Regions from separate parts of the Pseudomonas sp. 20-5 genome, predicted to be linked through region 1. Evidence: riboswitches for the same ligand, from Rfam matches in the RefSeq annotation. Region 1 holds a riboswitch; the other holds the start of a gene.
The links. A riboswitch is a leader RNA that binds a small molecule or an ion and turns the genes downstream of it on or off. The one in region 1 is predicted to bind cobalamin.
Positions count from the first base shown of each region.

Region 2: linked by a shared signal. The riboswitch ahead of btuB (TonB-dependent vitamin B12 receptor) and the one ahead of cobW (cobalamin biosynthesis protein CobW) in region 1 are both predicted to bind cobalamin.

Region 1 is NZ_CM165584.1:2,186,942-2,194,510, reverse strand. Features, by position in the region: gene cobN (cobaltochelatase subunit CobN) at 1-1,544, opposite strand, end outside; gene cobW (cobalamin biosynthesis protein CobW) at 1,620-2,672, opposite strand; cobalamin riboswitch at 2,794-2,984, opposite strand; cobalamin riboswitch at 3,043-3,192, shown strand; gene AC1RB9_RS10280 (CbtB domain-containing protein) at 3,295-3,477, shown strand; gene AC1RB9_RS10275 (CbtA family protein) at 3,495-4,196, shown strand; gene AC1RB9_RS10270 (cobalamin biosynthesis protein) at 4,269-4,697, shown strand; gene cobM (precorrin-4 C(11)-methyltransferase) at 4,694-5,446, shown strand; gene AC1RB9_RS10260 (alpha/beta fold hydrolase) at 5,575-6,522, shown strand; gene fabV (enoyl-ACP reductase FabV) at 6,595-7,569, opposite strand, start outside.
Region 2 is NZ_CM165584.1:4,180,585-4,188,153, forward strand. Features, by position in the region: gene bluB (5,6-dimethylbenzimidazole synthase) at 1-558, opposite strand, end outside; gene AC1RB9_RS19220 (cobyrinic acid a,c-diamide synthase CobB) at 560-1,867, opposite strand; gene cobO (cob(I)yrinic acid a,c-diamide adenosyltransferase) at 1,899-2,510, opposite strand; gene btuB (TonB-dependent vitamin B12 receptor) at 2,574-4,412, opposite strand; cobalamin riboswitch at 4,509-4,716, opposite strand; gene AC1RB9_RS19235 (FUSC family protein) at 4,764-6,803, opposite strand; gene AC1RB9_RS19240 (GntR family transcriptional regulator) at 7,047-7,569, shown strand, end outside.

The sequences.
Region 1 (7,569 bases):
GGATCGAGCTGATAGCCGCGCGCCGGCTGGATGCCGACGAAGGTCAGGCCATAGCGCAGGCCGGCGACCATCATCCGTCCGTCGCGGAACATCGGGTCCTGTTGCGGCTCGCCCCAGCGCGCCAGCACCGCCTGGCGATTGCGCTCCGGCAGGCGTGCGAAGCAGGCCAGGTAGTCGTCCAGCGCCAGGCTCTGGGCGCAGGGCCGTAGGTCGAGATGCTCCAGGTCGTTGCTGACGCCGCCGAGCAACTGGCGGATCAGCTCGGTTCCGCTGGCGGGCAGTCCGTCGACCGGATAGCCCTGCTGGCGCAGGGCACGAAGGATGTTCAGCGCCGCCGCCGGGGTGTCCAGGCCGACGCCATTGCCGATCCGGCCATCGCGGGTCGGGTAGTTGGCCAGCACCAGCGCCACCCGTTTTTCCGCGTTTGGCTTGCGCGCCAGCTCGGCCCAGCGCCGCGCCAGTTCGGCGACGAAATCCATGCGCTCGTCGTCGGCGAGATAGCAGACCACGTCGCTCTCGCTGCGTTCGCTGCGCCAGGCCAGGCCCTTGAAACTGATCGGCCGGGTGACGATGCGCCCGTCCAGCTCCGGCAGCGCCACGTGCATGGCCAGGTCGCGCGGCCCCAGGCCTTGCGGGTTGTCCAGCCAGAGCGGGCGGTTGTCCAGCGAGCAGATCGCCTGCAATACCGGCACGTCGCGACGGAACGGACGCAACTCGGGCGCCTCCGGATTGGACTGGGCGAAACCGGTGGTATTGACGATCAGCGCGGCGTCGCTGCGCTCCAGCCAGTCTTCCACCTGCGCCAGGCAGGCGCTTTCCTTGAGGCTGGCCAGCGCGATCGGCAACGGGTTGAGCCCCTGCGCCGCGAGGCGTTCGCAGAAGCGTGCGATGAAGGCGGTGTTGGCTGCCTGCAGGTGGGTGCGATAGAACAGCAACGCGACCACCGGACGCCCGGCCTGCCAGTCGGCACGCCAGTGTTCCAGGGTCGCCTCGGCATGCCGTGGATGGAACAGCGCCACCCGCGGCAGCGCCTGCGGTTCGCGCCAGGCGTAGTCGCGGCCGAGGCACTGGCTGGCCAGGCAGCGGTAGAACTGCCCGGCGTTCTCCAGGCCGCCCTGGCGCAAGTATTGCCAGAAGCGCTCGGCCTGCTCCGCCGGCAGGTTGCCGAGGGCGCTCAGCTCCGGGTCGGGGCGGTCGTCGCCGGGCACCGGGATCAGCAGCGCGCCGCGCTCGGCCAGCGCCACCAGTTGCTCCACGCCGTAGCGCCAGTAGCCGATGCCGCCGTGCAGCGAAAGCAGGATCACCCGCGCGTGCCGCAGCACTTCCTCGACGTAGAGGTCCACCGAGGCGTGGTTCTGCAATTGCATGGGGTTGGCCAGGCGCAGGCTCGGGTAGTCGTCCGGCAGCGCACGGGCGGCCTCGGCCAGCAATGCGAGGTGCGAATCGCCGCTGCAGAGGATCACCAGCTCGGCGGGAGTCTGGGCCAGGTGGGCGATGCCGTCGTCGGGAACGAAGCCGCCGGGTTGGGTGCGCAACAGGTGCATGGACGTTCTACCGGTAGGACGCAAGAAGCTGGGGCCGGCGAATCGCCATCGCCGGCCCCGGCCGGGGATCACGGATCAGGCAAGCGCTGTGCGCAGCTGGTTGGCAATGGCGGCCTGGTCCAGCTCCTGGCCGATCACCACCAGCCGGGTGCTGCGGACTTCGTCGGCCAGCCACTTGCGGTCGAAATGCCTGTCGAAGCGCTTGCCGACGCCCTGTACCAACAGGCGCATGGGCTTGCCCGGAATGGCGGCGAAACCCTTGATGCGAAGTATGTCGTGACGCTCCACCAGCTCACCGAGGGCCTCGAGCAGCGCAGCTTCCTCCACCTCGGGGAGATCGACGTGGAAGGAGTCGAACTCGTCGTGGTCGTGGTCCTCGTGGCCTTCGTGGTCGTGGTGGGTCGGCCGGCCGTCGATGTGCAGCTCGGCCTCGGCGTTGAGTCCCAGCAAGACCGGCAGCGGCAGCTCGCCCCGGCTCGCCTCGACGATCTTCACCGCCGCCGGCAGCTCCCCGGCGATCTCCGCGCGGACCCGCGCCAGGGCCTCGGCGTCGAGCTGGTCGGCCTTGTTCAGGATCACCAGGTCGGCACTGGCCAACTGGTCCTCGAACAGTTCGTGCAGCGGCGATTCATGGTCGAGGTTGGGGTCCTGGCGGCGTTGCTGGTCCACCTGCTCGGGATGGGCGGCGAAGGTGCCGGCCGCCACCGCCGGGCTGTCGACCACGGTGATCACCGCGTCGACCGTGCAGGCGTTGCGGATTTCCGGCCACTGGAAAGCCTGCACCAGCGGCTTGGGCAGGGCCAGGCCGCTGGTCTCGATGAGGATCTGGTCAAGGTCGCCGCGGCGCGCCACCAGCTCGCGCATCACCGGGAAGAACTCTTCCTGCACGGTGCAGCACAGGCAACCGTTGGCCAGCTCGAAAACGCGGCCCTGCGCCTCTTCTTCGCTGCAGCCGATGGAACATTGCTTGAGGATCTCGCCGTCGATGCCGAGTTCGCCGAACTCGTTGACGATCACCGCGATGCGCCGGCCTTCGGCGTTGTCCAGCATGTGCCGGAGCAAGGTGGTCTTGCCGGCGCCGAGGAAGCCGGTGACGATGGTGACGGGGAGTTTCGCCAGGGTTTTCATGGGCAGCCCTTGTTCAGCTCGGCGGGCATGCGGACGAGTGGCGCGGACGCAGGGGCCGCGCAACGGATTCGCCACCGGATCACCCCGCCCGGTTGTATGGAAGTCTTGTCCCCGGGCATCGCGCCACGGGATCGACGAGGCAGGTCTCCTGGCTCACGGTCTGGCGTCTCCGCCGGTTCCCCGCCTTCCCGCGTCACGCAGTGGCATTGGGGAACGATCGCCGTTCACAGTTGCGGGGGCAGCCGCGGCATCGACCGCGTTCCCTCTTAGCCCCGCCGTCGCCGGCGAGGAACCTCGAACCGGCAAGGCTACGCAGTGCGCGGGCCAGGGTCAATCGGGCCGGTTGACGCCCGGCGGTCCTTCATGCTGTCCTAGGCGGGTTGTCCCAGGTGTCTCGTGCCGGCGCGCACGAGGTGAAACGGGAAGCCGGTGACGCTCTCCGAGCCAGTCCGGCGCTGCCCCCGCAACGGTAAGCGCATCGCGCGCGAGCCCGGAGACCGGCCTGGAACCTTTCGTTTGATTCACCCGCGGTGGGCGGGCGCAAGCGTGAAGCGGGCCGTCCGGGCCTGTTCCTCGTGCGTACTCCTCTGCCACGCCCATGCCAATCCAGAGGGAACGCACCATGTCCAGCAGCACCCTGGCGCACGCCAGCTCCACCACCTCCCTGTCGAAGCGACTGAGCCTGGCCATCGGCGCCGGCCTGCTCGGCGCGCTGCTGGTCTATTTCGCCGGTTTCTCGCACATCGACGCGGTACACAACGCCGCCCACGATACCCGGCACAGCTCCGGCTTCCCCTGCCACTGAGTCGCGAGGGAACCAGAATGATCAAGCGCATCGCCCAGACCGCCGGCTTCGCCGGCCTGCTCGCCGCCCTGCTGCTGACCCTGCTGCAGATTCTCTGGGTCACCCCGCTGATCCTCGAGGCGGAGACCTACGAGAAGAGCGAGCCGGTCGCGGCCCAGCCCCACGAACACACCCCCGGCGTCGCCGCCCATGTCCACGACGAGGAGGCCTGGGAGCCGGAGGACGGCTGGCAGCGTACCCTCTCCACCACCGGCGGCAACCTGGTGGTGGCGGTCGGCTTCGCCCTGATGCTCGCCGGCCTCTTCACCCTGCGCGCGCCGGGCCAGACCTGGCAGGGCCTGCTCTGGGGCCTGGCCGGCTACGCGGTGTTCTGCCTGGCGCCGTCGCTGGGCCTGCCGCCGGAGCTGCCGGGTACCGCCGCGGCCGACCTGGTGCAACGCCAGTACTGGTGGATCGCCACCGCCGCCGCCACCGCGGTGGGCCTGGCCCTGCTGGTGTTCGGCGGCAACTGGCCGCTGAAGCTGGTCGGCGCCGTCCTGCTGGCGCTGCCGCACCTGTTCGGCGCGCCGCAGCCCGAGGTCCATGCCAGCCTGGCGCCGGAAGCCCTGGCCCAGCGTTTCGTGGTCGCCTCGCTGGTCAGCAATGCGCTGTTCTGGGCCGCCCTCGGCCTGGCCGCTGCCTGGCTGTTCCGGCGCAACCGGGGCGGCGTCGACGCCTGACCGCCTGCCACCCGCGACCCTTGCCGGTCGCGGGTCCATAGTGCCTCTCCTTCCATTTCCTCCGGTGCGCGCATGCCCCTGCCCATCCCCAGCCTGCTGATCGCCGGCATCGGCTGCCGCCGAGGCTGTAGCGCCGAGCATCTGCGCGCGCTGCTGGAGCGAACGCTGGGCGAACACGGGCGCAGCCTGGCCGAGCTGGACGCCCTCGCCAGCATCGACGGCAAACGCGACGAACCCGGCCTGCGGCAACTGGCCACGCTGCTCGAACGCCCCGTGCATTTCCTCGCACCCGCCGTCCTGCACGACTACGAGCCGCGCCTGCTCAGCCCCTCCGCCGTCGCGCTGCGCGAAACCGGCTGCTCCAGCGTCGCCGAGGCCGCCGCCCTGGCCCTGGCCGAACGCCTGGGTGGCGGTCGCGCCGATCTGCTCGGGGCGAAACGCAGCAACGATCGGGCGAGCATCGCCCTGGCACGTCTTCTCACCGAACGAGAACTCCCATGACCGTCTATTTCATCGGCGCCGGTCCCGGCGACCCCGACCTGATCACCGTCAAGGGGCAGCGCCTGATCCGCCAGTGCCCGGTGATCCTCTACGCCGGCTCGCTGGTTCCGCAAGCGCTGCTCGAGGGGCACCAGGCCGGCCAGGTGGTGAACACCGCCGAGCTGGACCTCGAACAGATCGTCGAGCTACTCGCGCAAGCCCATCGCCGCGGCCTCGACGTAGCCCGCGTGCATTCCGGCGATCCCTCCCTGTACGGCGCCATCGGCGAGCAGATCCGCCACCTGCGCGAACTCGGCATCCCCTATGAGATCGTCCCCGGGGTCACCGCCACCGCCGCCTGCGCCGCCCTGCTCGGCTGCGAGCTGACCCTGCCCGAAGTGTCCCAGACGCTGATCCTGACCCGCTACGCCGCACGCACGAAGATGCCGGAAGGCGAGAGCCTGGGTGACCTGGCGCGGCACCGGGCGACCCTGGCGATCCACCTGGGCGTCGCCCACCTGGCGAAGATCGTCGAGGAACTGCTGCCGCACTACGGCGCCGACTGCCCGGTCGCGGTGATCCACCGGGCCAGTTGGCCCGACCAGGAACAGGTTCGCGGCACCCTCGGCGACATCCTGCCCAAGGTCGCCGCCAGGAATTTCCGCCGCACCGCGCTGATCCTGGTCGGCGAGGTGCTGGCCGCCGAAGGCTTCGCCGACTCTTCGCTGTACCGCGCCGAGCATCGACATCTCTATCGACCCGGCGAATGAACCGCCGTCCTTAGGTTCGGCGCCGACCACCGGCAGCACGCCTAGACTCGTCACAAGGCTTGCGACAGCGGGCCGGCACGGCTAGCGTTCAGCGCTGGCCCCTTTTTTCCTGAAGCCTTCGGACACCCATGAAACGATTCCTCCTCGGTCTGGTTCTGCTGCTGGCGGTCGCCGCCGGCGTCCTCTACTTCGTCCCGGCTACCCTCCTCGCCAGCGTACGCACCGTCGAGCGCGGTCTCGCCGGTCTCAGCGAGCACAGCGTGCAGGTCGACAACCTGGAGATCGCCTACCTGGAAGGTGGCTCGGAGAAGAACCCGACCCTGTTGCTGATCCACGGCTTCGGCGCCGACAAGGACAACTGGCTGCGCTTCGCCCGGCCGCTGACCGAGCGCTACCATGTGGTCGCCCTCGACCTGCCCGGCTTCGGCGACAGCAGCAAGCCGCAACAGGCCAGCTACGACGTCGGCACCCAGGCCGAGCGAGTCGCCAATTTCGCCGCCGCCATCGGCGTGCGCCGCCTGCACCTGGCCGGCAACTCCATGGGCGGGCACATCGCCGCGCTCTACGCGGCGCGCCATCCGGAACAGGTGCTATCGCTGGCGCTGATCGACAACGCCGGGGTGATGCCGGCGCGCAAGAGCGAACTGTTCGAGGACCTGGAGCGCGGCGAGAATCCCCTGGTGGTGCGCCAGCCGGAAGACTTCCAGAAGCTGCTCGACTTCGTGTTCGTCCAGCAACCGCCGCTGCCGGCGCCGCTCAAGCGCTACCTCGGCGAGCGCGCGGTAGCCGCGTCGGCGTTCAACGCGCAGATATTCGAACAACTGCGCCAGCGCTACATCCCGCTGGAGCCGGAACTGCCGAAGATCGAGGCACCGACCCTGCTGCTATGGGGCGACCGCGACCGCGTGCTGGACGTCTCCAGCATCGAGGTGATGCGTCCGCTGCTGAAGCGGCCCAGCGTGGTGATCATGGAAAACTGCGGACACGTGCCGATGGTCGAACGCCCGGAGGAAACCGCGCAGCACTACCAGGCCTTCCTCGACGGCGTACGGAACACCCAGGTGGCCGGTCGCTGAAAACGCGAACCGGCGCCTGGGCGCCGGTTCGGGGGAGCGGGAGCCGTCGCGAGGACGGCTCGGATACAGGCCTCAGGCCTGGATCAGGTTGGCGATCTGCACGTCCGGGTTGACGTCCTGCTCGTAGTCGACCCCAGCGACCTCGAAACCGAACAGGTTGAGGAACTCGCTCTTGTAGCCGGCGAAGTCGGTCAACTCGTAAAGGTTCTCGTTGGTTACCTTGTCCCACAGCTCCTCGACACGGGACTGCACTTCCGGCTGCAGTTCCTTGTAGTCGGCACGCAGGCGGCCTTCCTCGTCGAGGCGCGGCTCGGCGCCGTACAGGCTCTCCCGGTACAGGCCGTCGACCTGCTCGATGCAACCTTCGTGGGTGCCCTGCTCCTTCATCACCTTGAACAGCAGCGACAGGTACAGCGGCATCATCGGGATCGCCGAGCTGGCCTGGGTCACCACCGCCTTGAGCACCGAGACGCGCGCGTCGCCGCCCAGCGGGGCGAGCTTGTCGCGGATACCGAGGACCTTCTGGTCGAGATCCTTCTTGGCCGCGCCGATGGAACCGTTCCAGTAGATGTCGTGGGTGATCTTCTCGCCCAGGTAGGTGAACGCGGTGGTCTTCGCGCCGTCGGCCAGCACGTCGGCCTCCAGCAGCGCGTCGATCCACATCTGCCAGTCCTCGCCGCCCATCACCGCAACGGTATCGGCGACCTCCTGGTCGCTGGCCGCCTCCAGGACCACGTCCTTGATCACTTCCTTGTCGGTGTCCAGGCCACGGAAGCTGACCGACTTGCCGATCGGCTTGAGGGTCGAGGAGAACACTTCGCCGCTCTTCGGATGGGTACGGCGCGGCGCGGCCAGGCTGTAGACCACCAGGTCGACCTTGCCGAGATCGCGCTTGATGGTCTCGATGGTCAGCCGCTTCACCTCGTCGGAGAAAGCGTCGCCATTGATGCTGCGGGCATACAGGCCTTTCTCGTGGGCGAACTTCTCGAAGGCCGCCGAGTTGTACCAGCCGGCGGTGCCCGGCTTGCTCTCGCTGCCCGGACGCTC
Region 2 (7,569 bases), 2.0 Mb from region 1:
CGCCACCGGGCCCAGGCAGAGCACCGCCACCGCCTCGCTGCCGGGCGGCAGGCCGAGCAACTCGCCCAGCGCGGCCGGATCGAACAACGATACCCAGCCCATCCCCAGGCCCTCGGCGCGACTGGCCAGCCAGAGGTTCTGGATCGCGCAGGCGAGCGACGCCAGGTCCATCTGCGGCAGGGTCCGGCGACCGAACACATGGCGTTCGCGGTCGTCCATCAGGGCGGCGACCAGCAGTTCGGCGCAATCCAGCACGCCCTCGACCTTGAGCCGCATGAACTCGTCGGAGCGCTCGCCGAGGGCTTCGGCGGTACGTCCGCGTTCCTCCTCGACCAGCCCGTGGATGGCCCGGCGCAACGCCGGCTCGGTGATACGGATGAAGCGCCAGGGTTGCATCAGGCCGACGCTGGGCGCCTGGTGCGCGGCCTCCAGCAGCCGCGCGAGCAGCTCCGGCGCCACGCTGCCGCCGCTGAAGTGGCGCATGTCGCGGCGCTCGGCGATGGCCCGGTAGACGGCGGCGCGTTCCGTGGCGCTGAAGGCGTGAGAAGAATCGGACATGTCAGTCGGCGTCTCGCGCGGGCGCCAGCAACGCGGCGGCGGCCTGCGGGTTGGAAGGCAGGTAGAAATGGATATAGGAAGCCGTCAGCCGGCCAAGACGGAACACCGCCTCCGCCGTGTTCCGGCCGTTCGGGCAGACGCCACGGGCCAGAGGCTCGACGGCGCAGTCGAGGGTCGAGTGATGGAAGGTATGCCCGCGCAGCCGCCCTTCCGGCAGCTCGACCTCCTGCAAGGCCAGGGCGGTCAGGCGCTTCTGCAGGCGCGCCCGGCCCGGCAGCAGGCCGAGCAGTTCGCCGCGCTCGCCGTCGGCGTCTTCCAGGCAGTCGAGCAGGTAGAGCATGCCGCCGCACTCGGCCAGCAGCGGCTTGCCGGCGGCATGGTGGGCTCGGATCGCCTCGGCCATGGCGCGATTGCCCTGCAGGCGCCCCAGGTGCAGTTCGGGATAGCCGCCCGGCAGGTACAGGCTGTCCACGGCGGGCAACGCCTGGTCCTGCAGCGGCGAGAAGAACGCCAGCTCGGCGCCGAGTTCGCGCAGCAGGTCGAGATTGGCCTGGTAGAGGAAGGCGAACGAGGCGTCGCGGGCCACGCCGATGCGCACGCCTTCCAGGCTGCGTTGCAGCGGCGCCGGAGCGGGCACCTCGAAGGTCACCGGCTCCGGCAGGTCGGTCTCGGCGCTGGCCCGCAAGGCATCGGCGGCGGCGTCCAGGCGCGCATCGAGATCGGCCAGTTCCTCGGCCTGGACCAGGCCCAGGTGGCGGCTCGGCAGTTCGAATTCGGCCGAGCGCGGCAGGCCGCCGAACCAGCGCATGCCAGGCGGCAGGCAATCGCGCAGGATGTCGCTGTGGCGTTGGCTGCCGACGCGGTTGCCGAGCACTCCGGAAAACGGCAGGTCCGGCTGGAAATGCGCCAGGCCGTAGGCCAGCGCGCCGAAGGTCTGGGCCATCGCCGCGCCGTTGATCACCCCCAGCACCGGCACGCCGAAACGCCGCGCCAGGTCTGCCGCCGAGGGGTTGCCATCGAACAGGCCCATCACCCCTTCGATGAGGATCAGGTCGGCCTCGCCGGCGGCCCGCGCCAGCAGGCGTCGCGCTTCGGCCTCGCCGACCATCCACAGGTCGAGCTGGTAGACCGGCGCGCCGGAGGCGCGGGCGAGGATCATCGGGTCGAGGAAATCCGGCCCGCACTTGAACACCCGTACCCGCCGCCCCTGGCGCGCATGCAGGCGGGCCAGGGCGGCGGTGACGGTGGTCTTGCCCTGGCCGGAGGCCGGGGCGGCGATCAGCAGGGCCGGACAGCGTGCCTGGGTCATGGGCGAAGCGTCTCCGCGCATGGCGCCGGCATCAGAATTCCACTCCTTTCTGCGCCTTGATCCCGGCCTTGAACGCGTGCTTGACCAGGCTCATCTCGGTCACCGTGTCGGCGGCCTCGACCATCCCCGGCTGCGCGCCGCGGCCGGTCACCACCACATGCTGCATGGCCGGGCGCGCCTGGATGTCGGCGAGGACCCTGTCCAGTTCCAGGTAGCCGTGCTTGAGGGCGATGTTCAATTCGTCCAGCACCACCAGGCCCACGTCCGGGTCGGCCAGCAATTGCGCGGCGACCTTCCAGGCTGCCTCGGCCTTGGCGATGTCGCGCTGGCGGTCCTGGGTCTCCCAGGTGAAGCCCTCGCCCATCACGTGGTAGCTGACTTCCTCGGGGAAGCGCCGGAAGAAGGCTTCCTCGCCGGTGCTGGCGGCGCCCTTGATGAACTGCACGACACCGACCTTCATGCCATGGCCCAGGGCCCGCGCGACCATGCCGAAGGCCGAGCTGCTCTTGCCCTTGCCGTTGCCGCTATGCACCAGGAGCACGCCGCGTTCGTCGCGGGCCTGGGCGATCTTCTCGTCGACCACGGCCTTCTTGCGCTCCATCCGCTCGCGGTGGCGCTGGTCCTTCTCAGGGGATTCGTTCATCGTCGATCACTCCTTGCGGCGACGCGGCCGCGCCGTCGCCTCGTTCATTCGAAATACCCGGCCTCACAGAGCCTGGTAGCGCACGCTGAGGTAGACCGCCTGGCCAGGCTGGTTGTAGCCATACGCGGTTTCGTAGTCGGCACCGAACAGGTTGGCGATCCGGCCCTGCAGGCGCCATTCGTCGTTCAGCCGGTACTCGCTGCGCAGGTCGAGGGTGGCGTAGCCGCCCAGGCGCACCTCGTTGGCCGGGTCATCATAGCGTCGGCCTTCGGCGTGCACGCTGGCGCCCAGCGAAAGACGCTCGAAGCGCCGGTCCAGTTCCAGGTTGAACATCCGCTGCGCCCGGCGCGGCAGTTCGTTGCCGTCGTTGACGCCGCCGGAACGGTTTTGCGGGTCGAGGAAGGTCGCGTTGGCGTTCCAGTCCCAGCCCAGCCACTGGCTGCCGAGGACCAGTTCGACGCCACGGATGCGCGCTTCGTCGATGTTGAACGGCACATAAAGCCCCTGACGGGTTGTATAGGTGATCAGCGAGTCGATGTCCGTACGATAGGCATTCACCGCCCAGTGCCCCCAGTCGTGCGTACCGCTGAGACCGACCTCCAGGCTGCGCGAAGTCTCGGCGTCCAGGTCGGGATTGCCGTAGTCGGGGAGGTAGAGTTCGTTGAAGGTCGGCGCCTTGAACGCCGTCCCGTAGCTGACGGTGAAGCGCAGCGCGTCGCTCAGCGCGTAGCCCCAGGCGGCGCTGCCGGTGTCGTGCACGCCGAACTGCTGGTTGTCGTCGCGGCGCAGGCTCAGTTGCCAATCCTGGCGACCGTACCGGCCGAGGTACTGGGCGAACCAGCCTTTGTTCAGCCGCGAGTCGACGCTGAAGGCTTCGCTGCTGCTGATCTCGTCCTTCTGCCAGTCGTAGCCGAGGGTCAGCACATGGCCTTCGGCCAGGGTCAGGTCGTTCTGCCAGGACAGGCTGTCGCGACGGGTATCGAAGCGCGAGTAGAAACGGCCATCCTGATAGGCATCGGCCTTCTCCTCGCTGCGCCCTGCCTGGAGGGTCACCAGCCAGGGATCGAGCGGAGTGAAGCGGGCACGGCCGCCGACCAGGTTCTGCTCGCCGTCGGCGTTGGTATTGAAACCAGAGTTGCCGAAAACCTGGTCATAGTCGTTGTGCGACTTGGCCCTGAGCAGCGTGCCGTCGAGTTCCAGGCCATTGTCGAAGCGATAGCCGCCGCGCAGGTTGCCGGACAGGTTGCGGTAGCCGTCTCGGTCTGGCTCATAGCCCGCAGTACTGGCGCGCTTGGTGTTGATCCCCGCCGTATCGAAACTGCTCACCCCGAGGCTGTACCAGCCGTTGCCAGCGCCGCCGCTGACCCCGGCGCTGCCCTCCAGGGTGTGATGGGTGCCGTAACCGGCGGAGAAGAACGGCTTGGCGCCCTGGCCGTCGCCGCGCCGGGTGAAGATCTGGATCACCCCGCCGATGGCCTCCGAGCCGTACAGGCTGGAACGCGGCCCGCGGACCACCTCGATGCGCTCGATCAGCTCCACCGGCAAGTCCTGGAACGCGGTGAGGCCAGCGCTGGCCGAGCCGACCTTGATGCCGTCGATCAGCACCAGCACATGGTCGGACTCGGTGCCGCGCAGGAACAGCGTGGTGTTCTTGCCGAAACCGCCGTTGTTCGCCAGCGACACGCCGGGTACCTGGCGCAACAGCTCCGGCACGCTGCGCGCCTGGCTGCGCTCGATATCCTCGCGGTCGATGACGCTCACCGCCGCCAGGCTCTGGGAAGCGGTCTGGGCGGTACGGGTGGCGGTCACCACCTGGTCGGCAAGGCTGACCGGTTCGGCCAGGCTCAGGGAAGACGCGCCGCACAGCGCCACGGCTGCCGGGGTCAGGAAAACTCTGTTCATGCTCTGCGCTGCTCCGTCGCTCTCACCCGCGCGACCTGGGTTGAGGCAGACGGAGGACGAAGCGACGGCAGGAGACGTCCGACAGCGCCCTCCGCGATGCCGTGGGTGCGTCAGGCCGGTCTCCGGGCTCGCGAGCGAAGCGCTGGACGCTTCCAGCCGCGCCTTCCCATGCCGGAGCACAGTGGTCATCGAGCGGCTGTCTGATTCGCCTACCGTTGCGGGGGCAGCGCTGGCCTGGTTCCGACGGAACGCACCAGCTTCCCTGTTTCACCCCTTGCGGGGCACCTGTCGCAAGGCGCGCAGCTTAGTGGTTCGGGGCTTGCGCGGTCAATGTGGGCGGCCACCGCAGAACTAGCGCCCGGCTCCGGGGAGCGGGTCCGTGCGCAGCGCCGTCCCGGCCGGAGCATGGCTGCGGCACCACTGCCGCCAGGTGGCCTGCAACTGCACCAGCGCGGCGCCGGCCAGCTCGCCGCGTTCGCTGCCGGCCAGCGGGCTGGCGGCCAGGGCCTTGAGCAGGCGCGCGGTCGGCGGGTCGAGGGCGTGTTCACGCTCGGCCCGCGGGCCATCGCCCAGCAGCGCCAGGCGCAGGCGCCGCAGGTAACGGTCGCGGGCCTGCGCCAGGGACGCCGGGACCTCCTCCAGGCACTGCCGCAGGTAGAGCAGCTCGTCGCCGAAGTCGAGTCCCATCAGGCCGTCCGACCAGGGCTGGCGGCGCCCCTCCGGCAAACGGTCGTAGCGCTGCGCCAGGCGGATCAGGCGATCCGCGGTGCGCCCGCCGAACCAGGCCTCGGCCTGCGCCGGCGAGCGCAGGGTGAGCCGCGCCAGGTCGCCGAGGGTGGCCTGCAGCATGCGCCGGTAATGGCGTTCGCCCGGCCGCAGGCTGACCAGGTTGAACACCAGCACGGCGAAGGCCACCCCGAGCACCGTCGACAGGGCGTTGTTAAGGAAGTGCGCGAGGTCGTAGCTCATGCTGTTGCTCGGCGCGACGTTCTTCACGAAGAAGATGCAGAACGGCGAGGCGATCCCGGCCAGGCTCGCCCGGTTCACGCACAGCGCGGCGAAGAACAGCGGTACGCCCAGGCCCAGGCAAAGCAGCGGGAAGCCGTCCACGCCGGGCAGGTAGAACAGTGCGACGAAGCCGGCCAGCGGGATCGACAGGAGAATCCCGCGAAGGAAGTTCAGGCCGGCCTGGGCCGGGTTGTCGCGGCTGGCGAAGAGACTCAGCACCACGCCGGTGATCGACACCGCGCCCAACCCGCTCGGCCAGGCGCTGGCCAGCCAGAACGCGGCTACGCAGAGGAACGCCAGGGCGCTGCGCAGGCCGAACAGCACGCCGCGCTCGATGTCCCGGTGCCAGGCGATGGCGCCCGGCGCCTGGCGGGTGGGCGCGCCATAGACCAGCGCCTCGACGCTGCGCCCGGCCGCCCTCGCCTCGCCGAGCAGGCGTTCGAGGCAGACCAGGCACAGGTGCAACTGTCCGTGCGCCGCGTCCAGCGCCAGGCGCAAGCGCTGCCGGCAGGCCTCGAACTCGGCCTGGCGGCCCTCGCGCAACAGTGCCTCGAGTTCTTCCAGCCAGGGCTGCAAGGCGTGCGCGCTGGCCGGATCGAGCAGCCTCCGCTCGCGAGCCACCTTGCGCGCCGCGCGCAGCAGGCCGAGCAGGTCGAGGCCAAGCACGCGCAAGGCCTGGGAACGGGCGCGGCCGAGCGCGCCCTCGAACCAGGCGTGGTCGCGCTGGGCGTCCGCCGCGGCGATCCGCCCCAGCGCCGCAAGCAGCTCGCCGCGTTCGTCGGCGCCGCGCAGCTCCGCCGCGGCCGCCTGCAAGCCGGCCTCCCAGGCCGCCTTGCCCTGGTTCGCCAACTGGCGTTCCAGGCGCCGCGGCCAGAGCAGCACATTCACCAGCGCCGCGCAGAGGATGCCCAGGCCGATCTCCGAGCAGCGGGCCACCGCCTGGTCGAACACCGTCGCCGGATCGGCGCTGGCCGGCAGGGCGACGATCGCCGCGGTGTAGCCGGCCAGGACGAAACCGTAGGACGCATGGTTGTGCAGCAGCGACGCGCCGGCGGTGCAGAACGCCAGCCAGAGCGCCATCAGCAGGAGGAAGGGCAGCGATGCCTGGCCATAGAGCGCGACCATGCCGATGGACACCAGCGCACCGGCGCAGGTGCCGATCAGGCGGAACATGCCCTTGGCCAGGACCATGCCGCTATAGGGCTGGCTGACCACGAACACCGTCATCAATGCCCATTGCGGCTGCTCCAGCTCCAGGCTGAAGGCCAGGTACAGGGCCAACCCGCCGGCCAGCAGGGCCTTCACGGCGAACTGCAGTTCGTGCAGGCGCGGGCACAGCAGCACCTGCACCAGGTCGGAGGAAAAGAAGGAAGGCTTGGCCATCGCGGACGCCCCGAAATACATGAGCGAGCGAATTATTAGCAAGCTAATTTCTATTGTCCAGCCTCTCCGCGAACTTTCCGGAAGAGCGTTTCGCCCTGCGAAACATGCGCCACGGAGGCCCACTGGAGCCGACCAACACGCCTGCGCAGAAGGCGCCAACTGGCAGCAGCACGCGCCAAGCGTTCGTATACAATATCCCGCACGTATCCCATGCCATGCAGGTTGTCCCGCTTGCCTCTCTCCATGCTCAACGCCCCTAACCTGGGCATCGCCCCTTCGGCCTCCGAGATCATCGCCAAGCACCTGCGCGAAGCGATCATCGCCGGGCATTTCGCCGAGGACGAACCGATCCGCCAGGACGACATCGCGCAACTCTTCAATGTCAGCAAGATTCCCGTCCGCGAGGCCCTCAAGCGCCTGGAGGCGGAAGGCCTGGTGCTGTTCCAGCGCAACAAGGGCGCGGTGGTGACGCGTATTTCCGAACCGGAACTGGCGCAGATGTTCGAAGTGCGGGTGCTGCTCGAGGCGCAGGCGATCCGCCTGGCGGTGCCGAACATGAACGAGACCACCTTCGCCCGCGCCGAGGCGATCTGCGCCGACTTCGTCGGCGAAGACAACGTCGGCCGCTGGGCCGAACTCAACTGGCAACTGCACGCCTGCCTCTACGAACCGGCACAGCGGCCGTTCCTGGTCAACCTGATCCGCTCCATCCACGACAAGCTGGAACGTTACCTGCGCATGCAGATGAGCCTGTCCGAAGGCAAGC